2 linked regions of the Methylosinus sp. H3A genome follow. The protein of the gene in region 2 binds, or shares a complex with, the protein of the main gene of each other region. Links are inferred from orthologs where the notes say so. Each region holds a gene or a part of one and is shown on either strand. Other genes may lie near its edges.

Evidence for each region.
Region 1: the proteins of carB (region 2) and carA are in contact, whole or in part, in a solved structure (PDB 1KEE), measured with the Escherichia coli proteins. The link is inferred for Methylosinus sp. H3A from one-to-one orthologs.

What each region holds. Positions count from the first base shown.
Region 1 is NZ_JADNQW010000005.1:566,506-576,196, forward strand. The notes cover bases 3,053-5,934. They hold carA (glutamine-hydrolyzing carbamoyl-phosphate synthase small subunit), read left to right. Parts: upstream 3,053-3,839; coding sequence 3,840-5,030; downstream 5,031-5,934. Other genes in these bases: metH (methionine synthase), read left to right, coding at 3,053-3,203; IY145_RS05805 (GatB/YqeY domain-containing protein), read right to left, coding at 3,255-3,704; IY145_RS05815 (nucleotidyltransferase family protein), read left to right, coding at 5,047-5,340; IY145_RS05820 (DUF86 domain-containing protein), read left to right, coding at 5,340-5,702; IY145_RS05825 (polyphenol oxidase family protein), read right to left, coding at 5,748-5,934. In the rest of the region: more of metH, read left to right, coding at 1-3,052; more of IY145_RS05825, read right to left, coding at 5,935-6,536; IY145_RS05830 (class I SAM-dependent methyltransferase), read right to left, coding at 6,533-7,615; lgt (prolipoprotein diacylglyceryl transferase), read right to left, coding at 7,612-8,430; IY145_RS05840 (aldo/keto reductase), read right to left, coding at 8,569-9,615; IY145_RS05845 (3-hydroxyacyl-CoA dehydrogenase NAD-binding domain-containing protein), read right to left, coding at 9,615-9,691. UniProt on the Escherichia coli protein: Small subunit of the glutamine-dependent carbamoyl phosphate synthetase (CPSase).
Region 2 is NZ_JADNQW010000005.1:4,198,440-4,209,284, reverse strand. What follows is about bases 6,334-10,369. They hold carB (carbamoyl-phosphate synthase large subunit), read right to left. Parts: upstream 10,029-10,369; coding sequence 6,534-10,028; downstream 6,334-6,533. Other genes in these bases: greA (transcription elongation factor GreA), read right to left, coding at 6,334-6,380. In the rest of the region: IY145_RS22485 (penicillin-binding protein activator), read left to right, coding at 1-210; glyS (glycine--tRNA ligase subunit beta), read right to left, coding at 505-2,841; IY145_RS22475 (endonuclease domain-containing protein), read right to left, coding at 3,053-3,466; trxB (thioredoxin-disulfide reductase), read right to left, coding at 3,622-4,617; IY145_RS22465 (mitochondrial fission ELM1 family protein), read right to left, coding at 4,684-5,835; more of greA, read right to left, coding at 5,904-6,333; IY145_RS22450 (DUF167 family protein), read right to left, coding at 10,383-10,712; IY145_RS22445 (spermidine synthase), read right to left, coding at 10,709-10,845. UniProt on the Escherichia coli protein: Large subunit of the glutamine-dependent carbamoyl phosphate synthetase (CPSase).

The sequences.
Region 1 (9,691 bases), 3.6 Mb from region 2 along the record:
TCGGCCTGTTGGAGGGCGGCGCCGATATTCTGCTGATCGAGACGATCTTCGACACGCTGAACGCCAAAGCGGCGATCTACGCGGTGGAGGACGCTTTCGAGAAGATCGGCACGCGTTTTCCGGTGATGATCTCCGGCACAATCACCGATCTTTCCGGCCGCACGCTCTCCGGCCAGACGGCGGCGGCTTTCTGGAACTCGATTCAACATGCGAAGCCCTTCTCTATCGGCTTCAATTGCGCGCTCGGCGCGCGCGAGATGCGCCAGCATATCGCCGAGGTGTCGCGCATCGCCGACACGCGCATCTGCGCCTTCCCCAACGCCGGCCTGCCGAACGAGTTCGGCCTCTATGACGAGAGCCCGGAATATATGGCCGAGTTGGTCGGCGAATTCGCCAAGTCCGGTCTCGTCAATGTCGTCGGCGGCTGCTGCGGCACGACGCCGCCACATATCGCCGCGATCTCCGGCGCCGTGAAGGGCGTCGCGCCGCGCGCAATTCCGACCATAGCGCCGCTGCTGCGTCTCGCCGGCCTCGAGCCTTTCACGCTGACCAAGGACATTCCCTTCGTCAATGTCGGCGAGCGCACCAATGTCACGGGCTCCGCCAAATTCCGCAAGCTCATCACCGCCGGCGATTACGCCGCGGCGCTGGATGTCGCGCGCGATCAAGTGGCCAATGGCGCGCAGGTCATCGACATCAACATGGACGAGGGCCTGCTCGATTCGAAAAAGGCGATGGTCGAGTTCCTCAATCTGCTCGCCGCCGAGCCCGATATCGCGCGCGTGCCGGTGATGGTCGATTCGTCGAAATTCGAGGTGATCGAAGCCGGCCTGCAATGTCTGCAGGGCAAGGGCGTCGTCAACTCCATCTCGCTGAAGGAAGGCGAGGAGAAATTCATCGAGGCGGCGACCAAGGTGCGCCGCTATGGCGCCGCCGTCGTCGTGATGGCCTTCGACGAGGCGGGACAGGCCGACACTTTCGCGCGCAAAGTGGAGATCTCCGGCCGCGCCTATAAGATCCTCGTGGAGCAAGTGGGCTTCCCGCCGCAGGACATCATCTTCGACCCCAATATTTTCGCCGTGGCGACGGGTATCGAAGAACATTCCAATTATGGCGTCGACTTCATCGACGCCGCGCGCGCGATCAAAACCACTCTGCCGCACGCCCATGTCTCGGGCGGCGTGTCCAATCTCTCCTTCTCCTTCCGCGGCAATGAGCCGGTGCGCGAGGCGATGCACTCCGTCTTCCTCTATCACGCCATTGCGGCGGGGATGGATATGGGCATCGTCAACGCCGGCCAGCTCGCCGTCTATGAGAAGATCGACCCCGAGTTGCGCGAGGCCTGCGAGGATGTGGTGCGCAATCGCCGGCCGGACGCCACCGAGCGTCTCGTCGAGATCGCCGAACGCTTCAAGGGAGCCGGCGCCAAGGCGGCGGAGAAGGACGCCGCCTGGCGCGAGGCGAGCGTCGAGAAGCGGCTCGAATATGCGCTGGTCAATGGCGTCGCCGATTATGTCGAGCAGGATGTGGAGGAGGCGCGGCTCGCGTCCAAGCGCCCGCTCGACGTCATCGAAGGCCCGCTGATGGCCGGCATGAATGTCGTCGGCGACCTCTTCGGCCAGGGCAAGATGTTTTTGCCGCAAGTGGTGAAATCGGCGCGCGTGATGAAGCAGGCCGTCGCGCATCTCCTGCCCTATATGGAGGAGAATAAGGAGCAGCGCTCCACCGCCGGCAAGATTCTGCTGGCGACGGTGAAGGGCGACGTCCACGACATCGGCAAGAACATCGTCGGCGTCGTGCTCGGCTGCAATAATTTCGAGATCATCGATCTCGGCGTGATGGTGCCGACCGCCAAAATTCTCGAGACGGCGAAAGCCGAGAAGGTCGACATCATCGGCCTCTCCGGCCTCATCACGCCCTCGCTCGACGAAATGTGCTTCGTCGCCTCCGAGCTCGAGCGCGAAGGTTTTTCGGTGCCGCTGCTCATCGGCGGCGCGACGACGAGCCGCGTGCATACGGCGGTGAAGATCAGCCCCAATTATGCGGCGGGTCAGGCCGTCTATGTGACCGACGCCTCGCGCGCGGTGGGCGTCGCGCAGGCGCTGATGTCGCTGACGACGCGCGAAACCTATGTCGCCAAGACGCGCGAGGAATATGAGAAGGTCGCCGAGGCCCATGCGCGCGCGCAGATCGACAAGCAGCGCGTCTCCCTCGCATCCGCGCGCGCCAATGCCCTCGCCATCGATTGGAGCGCTTACGAGCCGCCGAAGCCGAGCTTCCTCGGGGCGCGCGTTTTCGCCTCTTACGATGTGGCCGAGCTCGTTCCCTATATCGATTGGACGCCCTTCTTCCAGACATGGGAGTTCAAGGGCCGCTATCCGGCTCTGCTCGACGATCCCGAGCGCGGGCCGGCGGCGCGGCAATTGTTCGAGGATGCGCAGGCGATGCTCGCGCGCATCGTCGAGGAACGCTGGTTCAATCCCAAGGCCGTCATCGGCTTCTGGCCCGCCAATGCGGTGGGCGACGATATCGCGCTCTACACCGGCGAGGGCCGCGTCGAACGGCTGGCGACGCTGCACACGCTGCGCCAGCAGCTCACGCGCCGCGACGGCAAGCCCAATGTGGCGCTGTCGGATTTCGTCGCGCCGGAAGGCTCGGGCAGAGCCGATTACATCGGCGCCTTCGTCGTCACCGCCGGCGCGCAGGAGGCGAAGATTTCCGAGCGCTTCGCGCGCGCCAATGACGATTACGGGGCGATCATGGTGAAGGCGCTCGCCGATCGTATCGCCGAAGCCTTCGCCGAGCGCATGCACGCGCGCGTGCGCCGCGAATTCTGGGGCTATGCTGCGGATGAGACGTTCACGCCGGAGCAGCTCGTCGCGGAGGATTATCGCGGCATTCGTCCGGCGCCGGGCTATCCGGCGCAGCCCGACCATACGGAGAAGGCGACGATCTTCGACCTGCTCGAGGCCACCAAGCGCACCGGCGTCACGCTCACGGAGAGCTATGCGATGACGCCGGCGTCATCGGTCAACGGGCTCTATTTCGCGCATCCGCAGGCGCATTATTTCGGCGTCGCCAAAGTGGAGCGCGATCAGGTCGAGGATTACGCCGCGCGCAAAGGCGTCTCCGTCGCCGAGATCGAGCGCTGGCTCGCGCCTGTGCTCAATTACGAGACCCGCGTCGCCGAACCAGCGGAGTGAGGCGACCGTCGTCCCTTCTCCCGCGCTGCGGGAGAAGGGAAGCCGCGCCCGTCAGCCGCCGAGCGCCGCCTTGACCGCGGCGCTCGCCTTGCCGAAATCGATGCGGCCCGTGTATTTCGCCTTGAGCGCGGCGACGACCTTGCCCATATCCTTGATCGAGGCGGCGCCGGTCTCGGCGATGGCGGCCTTTATCGCCTCGGCGACCTCGGCCTCGCCGAGCTGCTGCGGCAGATAGGCCGCGATCACGGCAATCTCGGCGCGCTCCTTCTCGGCGAGCTCGGGGCGGCCGCCCTTCTCGTAGATTTCCACCGATTCCTGGCGACTCTTCACCATTTTCTGCAGCAGGGCGAGAATATCGTCGTCGCCCAGCGTCTTGCCCGTGGCGCGCGCCTCTATGTCGCGATCCTTGAGCCCCGCAGTGATCATGCGGATCGTCTCGACCTTCTGCTTTTCACCGCTCTTCATCGCCGTCTTGAGGTCGGCCGTGAAACGTTCGCGCATTGTATTTCCACTTCGCAGTGAAATGTTCTAGACGTGCTTGCGATCCGAAGGGATCGCGGCAATCTAGATTTTTCGAGGGATGGCGGGCGCCCGATGGCGGCGCGCCGGCGGATGAGGGTGAGGCATAGAGCGCGGATGAGCCCGGATCAAGACGAAGCGACGGGTTGGACGGTTCCGGTCCACACGGGGGTTCTGGTCCTCGCCAGCGGCGAGGCGATTTTCGGCTTCGGCTTCGGCGCCGTGGGCTCGGCCGTCGGCGAGGTCTGCTTCAACACCGCCATGACCGGCTATCAGGAAATCCTCACCGATCCCTCCTACGCCGGGCAGATCGTCACGTTCACTTTTCCGCATATCGGCAATGTCGGCGTCAATGACGAGGATGTCGAGACCGTCGATCTCGCGAACCGGGCCGGCGCGCGCGGCGTCATCGTGGCGGCGCCGTCGAGCGACCCGTCCAATTATCGGGCGCTGCGGCCGCTGGGCGAATGGCTCGCCGCGCGGGGAATCATCGGCCTCTGCGGCATAGACACGCGCGCGCTGACGACTCTGATCCGCGAGAAGGGCATGCCCAACGCCGTCATCGCCTATGCGCCGGACGGCGTCTTCGATCTCGCGGCGCTGCGCGCCCAGGCCGCCGCCTGGCCGGGCATAGACGGCATGGACCTCGTGCCCTCCGTCACCGCGCCCGCGCGCTACGACTGGGACGAAACCGTCTGGCGGCAGGCCTCTGGCTATGGCAAGCGCGACGGGATCAAATTCCGCGTCGTCGCCGTGGACTATGGCGTCAAGCGCAACATTTTGCGCCTGCTGGCGGAGGCCGGCTGCGAGGTGATCGTCGTGCCGGCGACGACCAGCGCGAAGGACATTCTCGCACTCTCGCCAGATGGCGTGTTTCTCTCCAACGGGCCGGGCGACCCGGCCGAGACCGGTAAATACGCCGTGCCCACCATTCGCGAGCTATTGGCGGCGAAGGTTCCCACCTTCGGCATATGCCTCGGCCATCAAATGATGGCGCTCGCCGTCGGCGCCAAGACACAGAAAATGCCGCAGGGCCATCACGGCGCCAATCATCCGGTGAAGGATTTCACCACCGGCAAGGTGGAGATCGTCTCGATGAACCATGGCTTCGCCGTGGATCGCGACAGCCTGCCGGCCAATGTCACCGAGACGCATCGCTCGCTGTTCGACGGCTCCAATTGCGGCATTGCGCTGGCCGACCGCCCCGCCTTCTCCGTGCAGCATCACCCCGAGGCCTCTCCCGGCCCGCAGGACAGCCATTATCTCTTCGCGCGCTTCGTCGATATGATGGAGAAGGCGCGGGCGTGAGCCGCTAGAGAAAGCCATGAAACGCGACGAGGCCATGGAACGATTGAGAGCGCATGAAGCCGAGCTGCGGCGGCTCGGTGTGCTCAGTCTCTATTTGTTCGGCTCGACCGCTCGCGACGAAGCTGGCTCCACATCGGATGTCGATTTGTTCTTCGACTATCGAAAAGGCGAGCTCGGCCTTTTCGAGCTGATGGATCTAAAGGATTATGCCTGCGACCTTCTCGGGAGCCCGGTCGACATCATGACACGCGACAGCTTGCACAAGGCGTTGCGGGAGCGGATCGAAGAAACCGCGTTGCGCGTGTTCTGATGGCGATCCCTTCGAACGTTCCGCGCCTGCAGGACATCATCGAAGCGATAGAGCACATTCACGAGTGCATGGCCGAGGCCTCGCTCGAAGATTTCGAAGCCGATTGGCGGCGGCAATGGCTCGTCGAGCGAGGCGTCGAGATCATCTCCGAAGCCAGCCGCCATCTCGACGATGAGCTGAAGGCGCGTCATCCAGAAATTCCTTGGCGCAAGGTGGCTGGCATCGGCAATGTGCTGAGGCACAGCTACGAGACGGTCGCCGCAGCCGTCCTGTGGAAGCTCGCGCAGAGCGATCTCCAGCCCTTGGAGAAAGTCTGCCGCGAAGAGTTCGAAGCCGTACGAAAAGATCCGGCTCGAGAATAAAACGATCCGGCTCGAGAATAAGAAGGCGCCGCGTAAGCGCTGCCCTCACCCCAGCGCGATCGCCGACACGAGCCGCCCGTAATCCGGCTCCTTGCGATGCACGCTGCGGCGATAGCTGAAGCAGCGCGTCTCATCGGCGTAAGTGTCGATGCGCAAATTCTCGAAAGAGGCGACATTCGCCGTTTCGACGCGCCGCGTGATGAAGCCCGGCAGATCGAACATGGAATGCCCCTCGCGCGTCGAATGCGTGAAGAAGCCCGCAAAGCCCGCATCCTCGGCGAGGAACCGCTCGACGAACTCGCCGCCCACCTCATAGCTCTCGCGGCCGATCGCCGGGCCGAGCGCGACATGAATATCGGCGCGATGCGCGCCGCGCGTCTCCATCACCGAGATCGTCGCCTCGATCATGCCGGAAAGCGCGCCCTTCCATCCCGCATGGCAGGCGCCGATGACGCCGGCGCTCGCATCGGCGAAGAGCAGCATGCCGCAATCGGCGCCGGTGACGCCGAGCGCCAAGCCTTCGACATCGGTGACGAGGCCGTCGCATCGCGGCCGCTCCGTCTCGCCCCAAGGCTCGGCGACGTAAAGCGCGTCGCGCGAATGAATCTGATAGGGCACGAGCAGACGATGCGCCTCCGCGCTCAGGCGCCGCGCCATGCGCGCGCGATTCTCGGCGACGCGCGCGGAATCGTCACTGGAGCCGACGCCGCCATTGAGCGAGGAATAAACGCTCTCCGACACGCCGCCCAGGCGCGTGAAGAAAGCGTGGCGAACGCCCGGCAGAGCGAGATTTCCGGCGCCGAGCGCAGTGAGCGCCTCCATCGTGTCCGTCATTGGAAAAACCCTGGCAGCAACGGCATGTCGGGATGCGTCACGGCGATGACCTTGAACAATTCGCCCATGTCGCGCTTGGGATCGCCCGCGCCCGTGAGACGCGCGAGCGCACTGTCGATCTCGGCGCTCTGCTCCTGCGTCGCGCGCTTCTTCAAAGCTTCGGCGCGCTCGACGACGCCGAGTTGGCGCAGAAACGCGCCCTGCGTCACCGGCCCTTGCACTTTCGCGCCGGCCGCGGCAGCTGCGCGCGCGAGCGCGGCGAAATCGACATGGGCGGTGAGATCGGCCTCGCCCGGCGCCTCCAGCGGATCGACATAGGCGTGGCGCGCCACCGCCTGCAATGTCTCGCCCAGCGCCGTCTGCGTATAGCCATAATCGATGACGAGCAGCGCGCCGCCCTGCGCGACGAGACGCGCGGCGATGTCACGCATGATGCGCGCGCCGATCGCGCCGATCTCTATCACCGAGCCTTCCGCCGCCGCGACGGTGAGATCGGGCTCCATGCGCTCGCCGACGCCGAAGGCTAGCGCGCCGCTCTCGTCCAGGCCGACGAGCCGCTCGCTCCAGCCGCGCTCCGTCTGCACGAAATGGCGCACCGGCAGCGCGTCGAAAAACTCATTGGCGATAATGATCGCCGGCCCCTCTGGAACATGCGCGACATCCGCGCTCCAGGAGACATGCGTCGGCGCCGTGGCGAGCGTCTGCCGTTGCCGCGCCTCGAGCGCAGGGCTCGTCTCGACGAGATGCGCGTCGATCGCGGCGAGAAAATCCGGCGAGATGCGCGCGACGCGCAGAGCGTCCGCCATCAGCGTGCCGCGTCCCGGCCCGAGCTCGACGAGACGCGTCGGCGAAGGCGCGCCCGCCGCGCGCCACGCCTCCTGCGCCCAAAGGCCGATGAGCTCGCCGAACATTTGGCTGATCTCCGGCGCGGTGACGAAATCGCCGCCCGCGCCGAAAGGATCGCGCGTCATGTAATAGCCCTTGGTCGGATGCGACAGGGCGAGCGACATGTAACGCTCGAGCGTGATCGGCCCTTCCTGCGCGATGAGCTCGACAATGTCTTCGTGCAAAGCGCTCATGCTTCGACTCGCTGCGGGCGCAACGCATAGAGAATGAGCGCCGCGCCGACCAATATCATCGGCGCCGACAGCGCCATGCCCATTGTGAGGCCATTGTCCAGCGCCTCCGAATGATCCGGCTCGCGGAAGAATTCGCTGATGATGCGCGCAACGCCATAGCCGGCGCCGAACAGGCCCGTGGCGAGGCCCGGCCGCTTCAGCGCCCCGCGCTGCGCGGCGATGGCCAGCAGAATATAGAGCGCGACGCCCTCGAGCCCCGCCTCATAGAGCTGGCTCGGGTGGCGTGGCGCGTCGCCGGCGCCGGGAAACACCATGGCCCAGGGAACATCGCTCTCGCGGCCCCACATCTCCGGCTTGATGAAATTGGCGAGCCGGCCGAAGAAAATGCCGATCGGCGCGACGGTCGCGCAAATATCGCTGATGGTGAGCGCAAAAATCTTCTCGCGCCATGCGAATAGCGTCATGCCCACGATCGCGCCGATGAGTCCGCCGTGAAAGGCCATGCCGCCTTTCCAGGTTTTGACGATCTCCTCCGGATGCGCGAAGTAGAAGGCACGCTCATAGAACAGCACATGGCCGAGACGTCCGCCGATGATGACGCCGAGCGCGACATAGACGAGCAGATCGTCGAGGCGTTCCGCCGAGGGATGAGCCGTCTTTCCCCACAAATATTCGCGCGAGACGAGCCTGCGCGCATAGAGCCAGCCGAGCGCGAGCCCGGCGATATAGGCGAGCGCATACCAGCGTATGGGCAGCGGTCCGAGCTCGACGAGAACCGGGTCGATCATCGGAAAGGGGAGCGCGAGAATAGGCATGACGACTCGTGGTTGCATCCGATAGCGGCGAGATTAGAGCGCTTTTTACGCGAACGGAATCGCCGGCGCGCTCGGAATGCGCCTAGAAGCGAAAAATCAGCCGCGATTTCGACGCCGAAAGGGCAAATGGGCCCGCGGTCACTTCGCCTCGAAGGGACCGGGGCGGCGAAAGGCGCCCTGACGCTCCAACATCCATCCGGGATATTCCGCAGGGAGCGCGCTCACGGCGTCGAGCCCCGCGAGATCGTCGGCGGAGAGCTTCAGCTTCACTGCGGCGAGATTTTGCTCGAGCTGATCGATGCGCCTGGCGCCGATAATGACGCTGGTGACGAAGGGCTTGGCGAGAACATAAGCCAGCGCCACTTCGGCGACGCTGACGCAATGTATCGCGCCGATCTCACGCATGGCGGCCACGCAGGCGAAGGCGCGCTCCTTGTCGACGGGCGGGAAATCGAAGGAGACGCGGCGGCCCTCTGCGCCCTCCGGCGCGCCCGGGCCATATTTGCCAGAGAGCAATCCGCCGGCGAGCGGCGACCACACCATGAGGCCGAGCTTTTCTTCCGTGAGCAGCGGGACGATCTCGCGCTCGAGATCGCGGCCGGCGATGGAATAATAGGCCTGCACCGTCTCATAGCGCGCAAAGCCCAGCCGCTCTGAGACGCCGAGCGCCTTGGCGATGCGCCACGCCTGCCAATTGGAGAGGCCGATGTAACGCACCAGCCCGCGCGAGACGAGATCGTCCAGCGCGCGCAATGTTTCCTCGATCGGCGTCACCGAATCATTGCCGTGGATTTGATAGAGATCGATGTGATCGGTCTGCAAGCGCTCGAGGCTCGTCTCGACACTGTCCATTATATGCCCGCGCGAGGCGCCGCGATCATTGGGGCCGGCGCCGGTCTCGCCATAGAATTTGGTGGCGATGACGACGTCCTTGCGCTTCACGCCGAGATCGACGAGCGCCTGCCCCACCATTTTCTCCGAGCGGCCGAAGGAATAGACGTCGGCCGTGTCGATGAAATTGACGCCGGCCGCAAATGCGCGCTCGACGATGCGCGTCGCCGCCTGCTGATCGACATCGGCGATCGCGCCCCAGATTCCGGCGCCGCCCGCCTCGCCGAACGTCATCGCGCCGAGGCAGATTTCCGAGACGAAGAGGCCTGTGCGGCCGAGCTGATTGTAACGCATCACGCCGCCTTCGCCTGCGCGCCATATTTGCCGTAGAAGCTCTCGCCTTTCTTCGCCATATCGCGCAGCTCGGCAG
Region 2 (10,845 bases):
CTGGCCATCGCTTTGTCGCGCAGCCAGGGCTCGCAGCGCTATTCGGAGAATGTGCTGGTCAATCCATCGGGCTTCAACGGCGCCGATGGCGTGTTCCGCTTCAAGGCCGACGGCATGAACGAGCGCGGCCTCTCGGTGCTGGAGATTTCCGGCGGAGCGGCGAAAGTGCTGTCGCCGGCGCCGCGCACCTTCACGGGGAATGGGGCGTAAGAGCCCCCTCCCGTACGCTCCCCCGCCACGCGCTGGATTTCACACATAGCGAGACGCTTGCGGCCGTCCTGGCCGGGCTTGTCCCGGCCATCCACGCCAAGCAGCTGAGGAACCAAAGGAAAGCGCCCGCCATCGACGGATTTTATCCCATGTCGGACTCCACCGGAGCTTCGGCGTCACGCCAAACGTTCGAGACGCCTCGGCGTCCCGGCGTGGATGGCCGGGACAAGCCCGGCCAGGACGTCGCGGGGGCGAGGAGGATGTGCATTCGATAGCGCGAAGGGGGAGGGGGCCTCACGCCACTTTCGAGAAATCTGCGACCTGCAGCATCGCCTCGCGCAGCTCGGCGAGCAGGCGCAGCCGATTGAGCCGCACTTTCGCATCGTCGCAATTGACCGTCACCGCGTCGAAGAAAGAGTCGACCGGCTCGCGCAGCTTCGACAGCGCCTGCATCGCGCCCTCGAAATTCTCGGCGTCCAGCCGCTCGGAGGTCTCCTCCCGCGCGCGCTTGATGGCGGCGGCGAGCTTATGTTCGGGCAGCTCCATGCGCAGATTGGGGTGATGCGGCTCCTCATAGGCGCCGGCGCCGTCCTTTTTCTCCTCGATCTTGAGAATATTGGCGGCGCGGCGAAAGCCGGCGAGCAGATTCTTGCCGTCGTCGGTGTCGAGGAATTTGCCCAGAGCCTCGACCTTGCGCGTGATGGTGAGGAGATCGTCCGGCATTTGCGCGCTCCCTTCTCGAGACTGCGCCGAGGCCGAGGCCCCGAGCGCCGCGTCGATCAGGTCATATCGTGCGCCGCGATCGCGAAGGTAGACCTTCAGGCGATCGATGAAGAAGGCGAGGAGGTCGGCCGCATTGGCGGCCAGCAGAGGCGGCAGCGTCTCGCGCAAGAAAATCTCGGCGGCAGGCGAGGGCGCCTCGGCGCCCGCCTCTCTGCCGACGGCGTGAAGCTGCTTCTCTATGTCGCGGCGCAGATGCGCCTCGGCGTCGGCCGAGAGGGTCGCTGCGCCATTGGGCGAGAGGTCCGAGGCCACGCGATTGACCTCGCTCGTCACCAGCTCGCGCAGCGGCGTGCGCGCCGCGAGCCAGACCGGCCATTGCGCGGCGGCGAAAGCTTCGCGCAGCGGCAGCCGCAGCCCATTCTCGAGCGCGATGCGGATCACGCCCAGCGCCGCGCGTCGCAGCGCATAAGGATCCTTGCTCCCGGTCGGCTTTTCGTCGATCGCCCAAAAGCCGACGAGCGTGTCGATCTTGTCGGCGAGCGCGACAGCGATCGAGACCGGAGACGTCGGAATGCGGTCGTTCGGCCCCTGCGGCTTGTAATGCTCCTCCAGCGCCGCGGCGACCTCGGCGTCCTCGCCCTGCGCGGCGGCGTAATAGCGGCCCATCAGCCCTTGCAGCTCGGGGAATTCGCCGACCATTTCGGTGACGAGATCGGCCTTGGCGAGCGTCGCTGCCCGCGCGGCCTTGTCGGGATCGGCGCCGACGATGGGCGCGAGCTCGCGCGCCAGCGCCTCGATGCGCTTCACGCGCTCGCCCTGCGTTCCGAGCTTCTCGTGAAACACGATATTGTCGAGCTTGGGCAGACGCTCGCCGAGCGGCGTCTTGAGGTCCGTCTCATAGAAGAATTTGGCGTCCGACAGACGCGCGGCGATGACGCGCTGATTGCCGCCGACGATCGTCGCGCCGCCGTCGCTCGCGTCTATGTTGGAGACGAGGATGAAGCGATTGGCGAGGCCGCCGTCATGGCGCTTCAGCACGAAGCATTTCTGATTGACGCGGATCGTCGCGCGAATGACCTCCGGCGGAATGGAGAGAAAGCTCTCGTCGAAAGCGCCCATCAGCGTGACCGGCCATTCGACGAGGCCCGCGACCTCCTCGAGCAGCGCCGCGTCCTCGACCAGCTCCAGCCCCTGCGCCATGGCGAGATTGCGCGCGTCATGCAGCACGATGTCGCGCCGCCGCGCGCCGTCGAGCACGACTTTCGCCTTCTCGAGCGCGGGAACGTAATCGTCGAAGCGCTTCACCGGAAAGCTCGCCGGCGCGAGGAAGCGATGGCCATGGGCGATATTGCCGCTCTCGATTCCGTCGACGGAGAAGCGCACGATGTCCGGCGTTTCCATCTCCGGGCCGAAGGTGGCGAGGATCGATTGCAGCGGGCGCACCCAGCGCAGCGAATCGAGCCGCGTGGAGGCCGCGCCCCAGCGCATGGATTTCGGCCAGGGGAAGCTCTTCACGATCCCCGGCAGCACGTCCGCCAGCACGTCGATCGTCTCGCGTCCGGCGCGCTCGATGACGGCGACGTAGAACTCGCCCTTTTTGGCGTCTTTCTCGATCTTCGCCTCGTCGATCGACGCGAGGCCGGCGCTCTTCAGAAAGCCCTGAATGGCGGCCTCCGGCGCGCCGACGCGCGGACCCTTCTTCTCCTCGCGCACATCCGGCTGGCGGCCGGGCAGGCCGGCGATATGCAGCGCGAGCCGGCGCGGCGTCGCATGAGCGGCCGCTCCCTCATAGGTCAGCCCCTTTTCTGCGAGCGCGCCGCAGACGAGCCGCTGCAGATCATCGGCCGCCTGACGCTGCATGCGGGCGGGGATTTCTTCGCTGAAGAGTTCGAGGAGAAGGTCGGGCATCGATTTATCTATTTCTCGTGCGTGCGGAAACGAGGAGCGTTTCTACCCTCCCCTGGAGGGGGAGGGTCGGCCTGCGGAGCAGGCCGGGGTGGGGTGACCCCCGAGTCTTCGTCGCGAGAACCCCACCCCGCGCCTTCGGCGCGACCCTCCCCCTGAAGGGGAGGGTGGGGGCTCGGGTCTTGCGATATCTCGGAGATGACCATCGGGAGTCTCAGAGCTCTTCACTGGCCGGCGGCGGTGGCGCGCCAGGCTCCACTGTGAGAGAGCCGTACAGCGCCGCATAGATCGTGTCGAGAACGCCACCGACATTCTCGTAAACTTCCTGGTTCCAAAAGCGGAGAACGCGATAGCCTTCCCGTTCGAGCCAGAGCGTCCGCTCATTGTCGCGCTGCGACGCCTCGGGCTCCGTGTGCGACGGGCCGTCGACCTCGATCACGAGTCTTTCCCGCAAACAGACGAAATCGACGACATAAGGCCCGATCGGCGCTTGTCTTCGAAAATGCGTCCTCAGCAGCGGCACGCGATCCAGCTCGCGCCAGAGCCTCTGTTCTGCGCTGGTCGTATTCTCGCGTAGGCGGCGAGCCGTTCCGAGACGAAATCGTCGAAGCCTGTCCTCGTCGTGCATCGTCGGCCGTCCTGCTCACCCTCCCCTCGAGGGGGAGGGTCGGCCTGCGGAGCAGGCCGGGGTGGGGTGACCCCCGAGTCTTTGTCGCGAGAACCCCACCCCGCGCCTTCGGCGCGACCCTCCCCCTGAAGGGGAGGGTGGGGACTCGGCCATCGTCACAAAGGCTCCTCGGAGGCGAGCGCGTCGCCCGCATGGGCCGGCGTCTCCAGCAGATATCGCTCCACGTCCAGCGCCGCCATGCAGCCGAGGCCGGCCGCCGTCACCGCCTGGCGATAGGTCTCGTCGGCCACGTCGCCGGCGGCGAACACGCCTGGAATATTGGTGTGCGTCGTGCCCGGCTCCACCTGGATGTAACCCGACGGCTTCAGCTCCAGCTGCCCGACGAACAGTTCCGAGGCCGGCTGATGGCCGATGGCGATGAAGACGCCGTCCACATCCAGCGTCTGCGTCGTGCCGGTCTTCACATTCTTCACGCGCGTCTGCGTGACCGAGGGCGGGGCGGCGCCGCCCAAAATCTCGTCGATCGCGTGATCGAAGAGGATTTTGACATTGGGCCGCGCCGCCAGCCGCTCCTGCAGCACGCGCTCGGCGCGGAAGCTGTCGCGGCGATGCACCACCGTCACCTCGGCCGCGATCTGCGAGAGATAGAGCGCCTCCTCCACCGCCGTATTGCCGCCGCCGACGACGAGAACCTTTTTTCCACGGAAGAAAAAGCCGTCGCAAGTGGCGCAGGCGGAGACGCCATAGCCCTTGAACGCCTCCTCGCTCGGAATGCCCAGCCATTTGGCCTTGGCTCCGGTGGCGATGATGAGCGCGTCCGCCGTATAGAGCGTCCCCGAATCGCCGAGCAGCTCGAAGGGCCGCTTGTCGAGCCTGGCCTCGACAATATGGTCGGAGACCAGCTTGGCGCCGACATGCTCGGCCTGGGCGCGCATCTGATCCATGAGCCAGGGGCCCTGGATCGGCTCGGCGAAGCCGGGATAATTCTCCACATCTGTGGTGATCATGAGCTGGCCGCCCTGATCGAAGCCGGCGATGACCACGGGCTCGAGCATGGCGCGCGCAGTGTAGATCGCCGCCGTATAGCCGGCGGGGCCGGAGCCCAGCACGATGACGCGGGCGTGCAGGCGGCCTTTATCGTCTGCGGACATGAAGAGGCCTTTGCGAAAGTCTCCGCGCGGACGGCGCGGCGCGTTCGGATGGGCGCAATCTATCCATTATGCGTTGCGCCGCAACCGCCGCTCTTGCGCTGCAAGAGGCTTGCCGTGAAAGAGCGCGTAGCGCCGCGCGATCTCGGCGGCGATGGAGGGCGTCTCGTTCAGCGGCTCGTAGCGCCAATGTTCGGGCCGGCCGCGCCAGCGCCGCACAGCGCCATGCGCTTCGAGCCCATCGAGAAAGGCGGCGATCTTGGCGCCGCCGCCGTCGGGCGCGAAGACATGGACCGGCGCGCCCGTGCTCGCCGCCTCGGCGACCATATTGACGCTGTCGGCCGTCACCAGCAGCGCCTGCGAGCCGGCGAGAATCGAAAGATAAGGATTCTCGCCGTCCCCCGCCCAAAGAAAGGCCCGCGCTGCCTTCTCCCGCGCGCGGGAGAAGGCAGCGCCGCGAAGCGGGGTCGGATGAGGGCCCACGAGCCGCGCGCGCAACGCTTCGACCAGCCCCGCGGGCGTGCGCCGGGAGACAGTCGCCGCGACGCTCCACCCTTGCTCCAGCATGGCGCCGACGGCGGCGAGAAGCCTCTCCGCATCCCCTGCCGAATACCGAAAATGCCGGCTATCCCCGCCGATCAGCAGCCCCACTCTCGGCTCCGGCAGCGCCGCGATCCGCGGATCGAGCGCGGCACGCGCTTCGGCGAGGCGCTGCGGCGTCAGCCGATTCGCCGGCGCGAGCGGGGCGATGACATTTTCGCCCTCGAGCCCGTCATGGCGCGGCGCGACGATGACGTCCGCCGTCCCGAGGCCGCTCGCCGGACGATTCACATAGACGGTGAAGACCGCGCCGCCGGAGGCGCGCTTCACATGGCGAAGATAGGGGATTGTCCGCCTGCCGCAGGCGATGACGAGATCGGGATAGGGTGGGGCGAGGAGCGCCGCTTCGCGCGGGTCGATCGGGCCGAAAGGCGCGAGCGCGGCGATGAGGCCGCGCGGGGCGAGGCGGATCAGGCGTGGGGCGAGGTCGAGGGCTTCGGCTATGCCGAGGCTCTGGACTTCATGCCCGGCGCGGCCGTCGGAGAGAATCCAGGCTGTCGTGGGGCGGAGCCATGGGGCTCTCCCTTCTCCCGCGCGCGGGAGAAGGTGGCCCGGCGAAGCCGGGTCGGATGAGGGTCCGCGCCGCTCGTCAAAATATTGGACTGCGGGAGGCGCCCTCATCCGACCCTCGCTGACGCGAGGGCTGCCTTCTCCCACAAGTGGGAGAAGGAGAGCGCGCAGGTCTTCGCTCAGACGAAAGCGACCTTCAAAATCTCATAGCTCTTGCCGCCGCCCGGCGTCTTCACCTCGACCGTGTCGCCGGCCTTTTTGCCGATCAGCGCGCGGGCGATGGGGGAGGCGATGGAGACGCGGCCGTTCTTCACATCGGCTTCCGGTTCGCCGACGATCTGATAGGCCTTCTCCTCCTCGGTGTCCTCGTCGACGACGGTGACCGTCGCGCCGAATTTCACCGTATTGCCAGTGAGCTTGGAGACGTCTATGACCTCGGCGCGCGACAGCTTGTCCTCGAGGTCGGCGATGCGGCCCTCGTTCAGCGATTGCGCTTCCTTGGCGGCGTGATATTCGGCGTTCTCGGAAAGATCGCCATGGGCGCGCGCCTCGGCGATCGCCTGGATGATGCGCGGACGTTCGGTCTGCTGGCGTAGACGCAACTCCTGGTCGAGAGTGGCGTAGCCGGCGGCGGTCATAGGCACCTTGTCCACCATATCTCTTGCTCTTTCGCTCCTGGATGCGTCCGGACCCGGCCAAAAAAATTCCGGACGCCTGCCGGACCAGCGAAAGCTGCGGCGGACGGACGGATTTCCTCGATATGAACGAGCCGCGGATGCGGCGACCCTCACCGATTCGCGCGCGCAAATTTACGCGTCGGACGCGAAATAGTCCTGAAGGGCGCGGACTTCGAGATCTCCCGATACATAGGCCCTAATGCTCTGGACCGACGCGATCGCGCCGGCCAGAGTCGTATAATAGGGGACTTTATGCAATAGCGCAGCTTGGCGCAAGGAACGAGAATCCGCCAGCGCCTGGGCTCCTTCCGTCGTGTTGAACACGAGCTGAACGGAGCCGTTCTTTATGGCGTCCACGATATGCGGGCGTCCTTCCGACACTTTGTTGAGCTTTTGCGCCGGCACGCCCTGCTCCTGCAGGTAGCGGGCCGTGCCCCCGGTCGCGACGACGGTGAAGCCGAGGCTCACCAGCTGCTGGACCGCGGCCAGGACGCGCGGCTTGTCGGCGTCGCGCACCGAGACGAAGACGGTTCCCTGGCGGGGGACTTTGGTGCCGCCCCCCAGCTGGCTCTTGGCGAAGGCGGCCTCGAAGCTGCGGTCGAGGCCGATGACCTCGCCGGTCGAGCGCATTTCCGGCCCGAGCACAGTGTCGACGCCGGGGAAGCGTGCGAAGGGGAAGACCGATTCCTTCACGCCGACGTGATTCGGCGCGCGGGAGGGCAGGGTGAAGGCCGAGAGCTTCTCCCCGGCCATGATCCGCGCCGCGATCTTGGCGATGGGCGCGCCGATCACCTTGGCGACGAAGGGCACGGTGCGCGAGGCGCGCGGATTGACCTCGAGCACGAAGATTTCGCCGTCCTTCAGCGCATATTGGACGTTCATCAGCCCGATGACGCCGAGCGCCTTGGCGAGCTGGATCGTCTGCCGCTCGAGCTCGGCCACCGTCTCGGCCGAGAGCGAGCGCGGCGGCAGCGAGCAGGCCGAATCGCCGGAATGAATGCCGGCCTCCTCTATATGCTCCATCACCCCGGCGATGGCCGCCTCCTCGCCATCGGCGAGACAGTCGACGTCCACCTCTATGGCGTCGGTCAGATAGCGGTCGAAGAGCAGCGGATTCTTGCCGAGCACAGTGTTGATCTGCCCGGTCTTGTCATTGGGATAGCGCGCCTTGACGTCGGAAGGCACGAGGCTCGGCAGCGTGCCGAGCAGATAATCGTCGAGCGTGTTTTGATCGCGGATGATCGCCATCGCGCGCCCGCCGAGCACATAGGACGGCCGCACGACGAGCGGCAGGCCGAGCTCGCCGGCGACGAGCCGCGACTGCTCCACAGAATAGGCGATGCCATTCTTGGGCTGCTTCAATCCGAGCTTGTCGAGCAAGCGCTTGAAGCGGTCGCGATCCTCCGCGAGGTCGATCGAATCGACCGGCGTGCCGAGAATGGGCACGCCCGCCGAGCTCAGCGTATGGGCGAGCTTCAAGGGCGTCTGGCCGCCATATTGGACGATGACGCCATGCAATGTCCCATTGCTGCGCTCGACGTCCAAAATCTCCTCCACGTCCTCGGCCGTCAGCGGCTCGAAATAGAGACGATCGGAGGTGTCGTAATCCGTCGACACAGTCTCGGGATTGCAATTGATCATGATGGTTTCATAGCCCGCGTCGGCGAGCGCGAAACAGGCGTGGCAGCAGCAATAGTCGAATTCTATGCCCTGGCCGATGCGGTTCGGCCCGCCGCCGAGAATGACCACTTTGCGCCGATTCGACGGCCGCGCCTCATTGGCCGGCGCGCCGAGGAAAGGCGTCTCATAGGTCGAATACATATAGGCGGTGGGCGAGGCGAATTCCGCCGCGCAAGTGTCGATGCGCTTATAGACCGGCCGCACGTCGAGCGCCCGTCGCGCGGCGCGGACCTCCTTCTCGCCGGCGCCGGTGAGCGTCGCGAGGCGGGCGTCGGAGAAGCCGGCGAATTTCAGCGCACGGAAATTCTCGGCGTCCTTGGGCAGGCCGAAGGCGCGCACGCGCGCCTCCAGCGCGACGATCTCCTCGATCCGCGCGATGAACCAGGGATCTATCTTGCAGGCCTCGTGAATCTCCTGCGGATCCATGCCGAGCCGCAGCGCCTGGCCGACGACGAGCAGCCGATCCGGCGTCGGCGTGCCGAGCGCGGCGCGCAGCACATTCATATCGTCGCCGCGGCCCATGCCGTCGATCTCGATCTCGTCGAGGCCGGAGAGGCCGGTCTCCAGCGAGCGCAGCGCCTTTTGCAGCGATTCGGCGAAATTGCGCCCGATCGCCATGGCCTCGCCGACGGATTTCATCGCCGTCGTCAGAATGGGCTCGGCGCCGGGGAATTTCTCGAAAGCGAAACGCGGAATCTTGGTGACGACATAATCGATCGTCGGCTCGAAGGAGGCCGGCGTCGCGCCGCCCGTTATGTCATTGGCGATCTCGTCCAGCGTGTAGCCGACGGCGAGCTTGGCGGCGACCTTGGCGATGGGGAATCCCGTCGCCTTGGAGGCCAGCGCCGAGGACCGCGACACGCGCGGATTCATCTCGATGACGATCATGCGCCCGGTGGCGGGATCGACGGCGAATTGGACATTCGAGCCGCCGGTCTCGACGCCGATCTCGCGCAGCACGGCGATCGAGGCGTCGCGCATGATCTGATATTCTTTGTCGGTCAGCGTCAGCGCCGGGGCGACGGTGATCGAATCGCCCGTATGCACGCCCATCGGATCGATATTCTCGATCGAGCAGACGATGATGCAATTGTCCGCTTTGTCGCGGACGACCTCCATCTCATACTCTTTCCAGCCGATGACGCTCTCTTCGATGAGCACTTCGGTGGTCGGCGAGGCGTCCAGCCCGCGCTCGATGATGTCGATGAACTCCGCCTTGTTATAGGCGATGCCGCCGCCCGTGCCGGCCAAAGTGAAGGACGGCCGGATGATCGCCGGCAGGCCGATGTCCTCCAGCGCCTCCAGCGCCTCGGTCAGGCCCTTGGAAATATAACGGCGCTTGCGCTCGGGCTCGCCCGTCTCCCAGCGGCGGCGGATGTCGGCGACCGCCTTCTGCTTCTCCTCGGGCGGCAAAGCGGAAGCCTCGATCTCGGCGATCTCGGCGTTGCGCTTGGCCTTGTCGGCGGTTTTGAGATCGGTGGCGTTGGCGAGGCGCGAGCGCGGCGTCTCCAGGCCGATCCTGGTCATGGCCTCGCGGAACAATTCGCGATCCTCGGCCTTGTCTATGGCCTGCGCATTGGCGCCGATCATCTCGATCTCGAATTTGTCGAGCACGCCCATGCGCTTCAGCGAGAGCGCGCAATTCAAGGCCGTCTGGCCGCCCATGGTGGGCAGGAGCGCGAAGCCGCCGGGGATGGCGTAGCGCTCCTTCTCGATGATCTTGGCGACGATCTCGGGCGTTATCGGCTCGACATAGGTCCGATCCGCCATGTCGGGATCGGTCATGATGGTCGCGGGATTGGAGTTGACGAGGACGATGCGATAGCCCTCGGCGCGGAGGGCCTTGCAGGCCTGTGTGCCGGAATAGTCGAATTCGCAGGCCTGGCCGATGACGATGGGGCCGGCGCCGATGATCAGAATGGTCGAGATGTCTGTTCGCTTCGGCATGTCGGTCCGTCTGTCATCCTTTCTTCACGGGACATTCCCCAGAATGGGGGAACGCGCGCGTCTCGTCGCTTGCTGTCGTCCTGTATCGCGAGGGCCGCGCACAAAAAAAGGCCGCGCCGCAGCCTTTTTAGGTTCAGCGCGCCCTCCGTGAGACGAGACCCGGCGGGGCGAGAGGCCCGGCCCGGCGGTCGGGCGTGTGTTAGACGAGAATCCGCGGCAGGGGAAGGGGCCGTCGGCGCGGATCGGCGGGGCCGTCCACCTGAATGCGAGCCATGAGGCGCGTCGCAAAGGCCCGATCCGCCATGGGGCCCGCGCGGGCGCAGAGGCTCGAAGCCCGGTTCTGCGCGCGGCGATTCAGCCCTCTCCGCCCTGCGGCGAGGATCGCCGAAACGGGCCTGGAAGCTTCTGCGGCGCGGCGATCCGCAATTGCTTGTTGACGTTCATGCGTCCGAACACCACCTCGATCGCCGAGGGAGCGACGCCGAACTCGCCGGCGAGAAAGCGGACCATATGATCGGTCGCCCGGCCTCGGCGCGGCGCCGTGGTCACGCTGACCTCGAGCTGATGGCCCCTGGGCTTGCCGATGGCGTCGCGACTGGCGGCCGGCCGCCCCAGAATATTGACCACTAGAGTTTCGCCTTCCCACCAGAAAAAAGGCTCGGCCTCCGTCGATTTGCGCGTCAATTCGGATCGGCTCCCGCCCGCGTCCGCGGCGACGACGAATCGGCGCGGGCGGCGAGCCAGATCACATGCCGCGCGCCGCCGTCTCGGCCTCTGGCGCGCGTCTTCACCTCCTCCACACGGAAGCCGGTCTTGC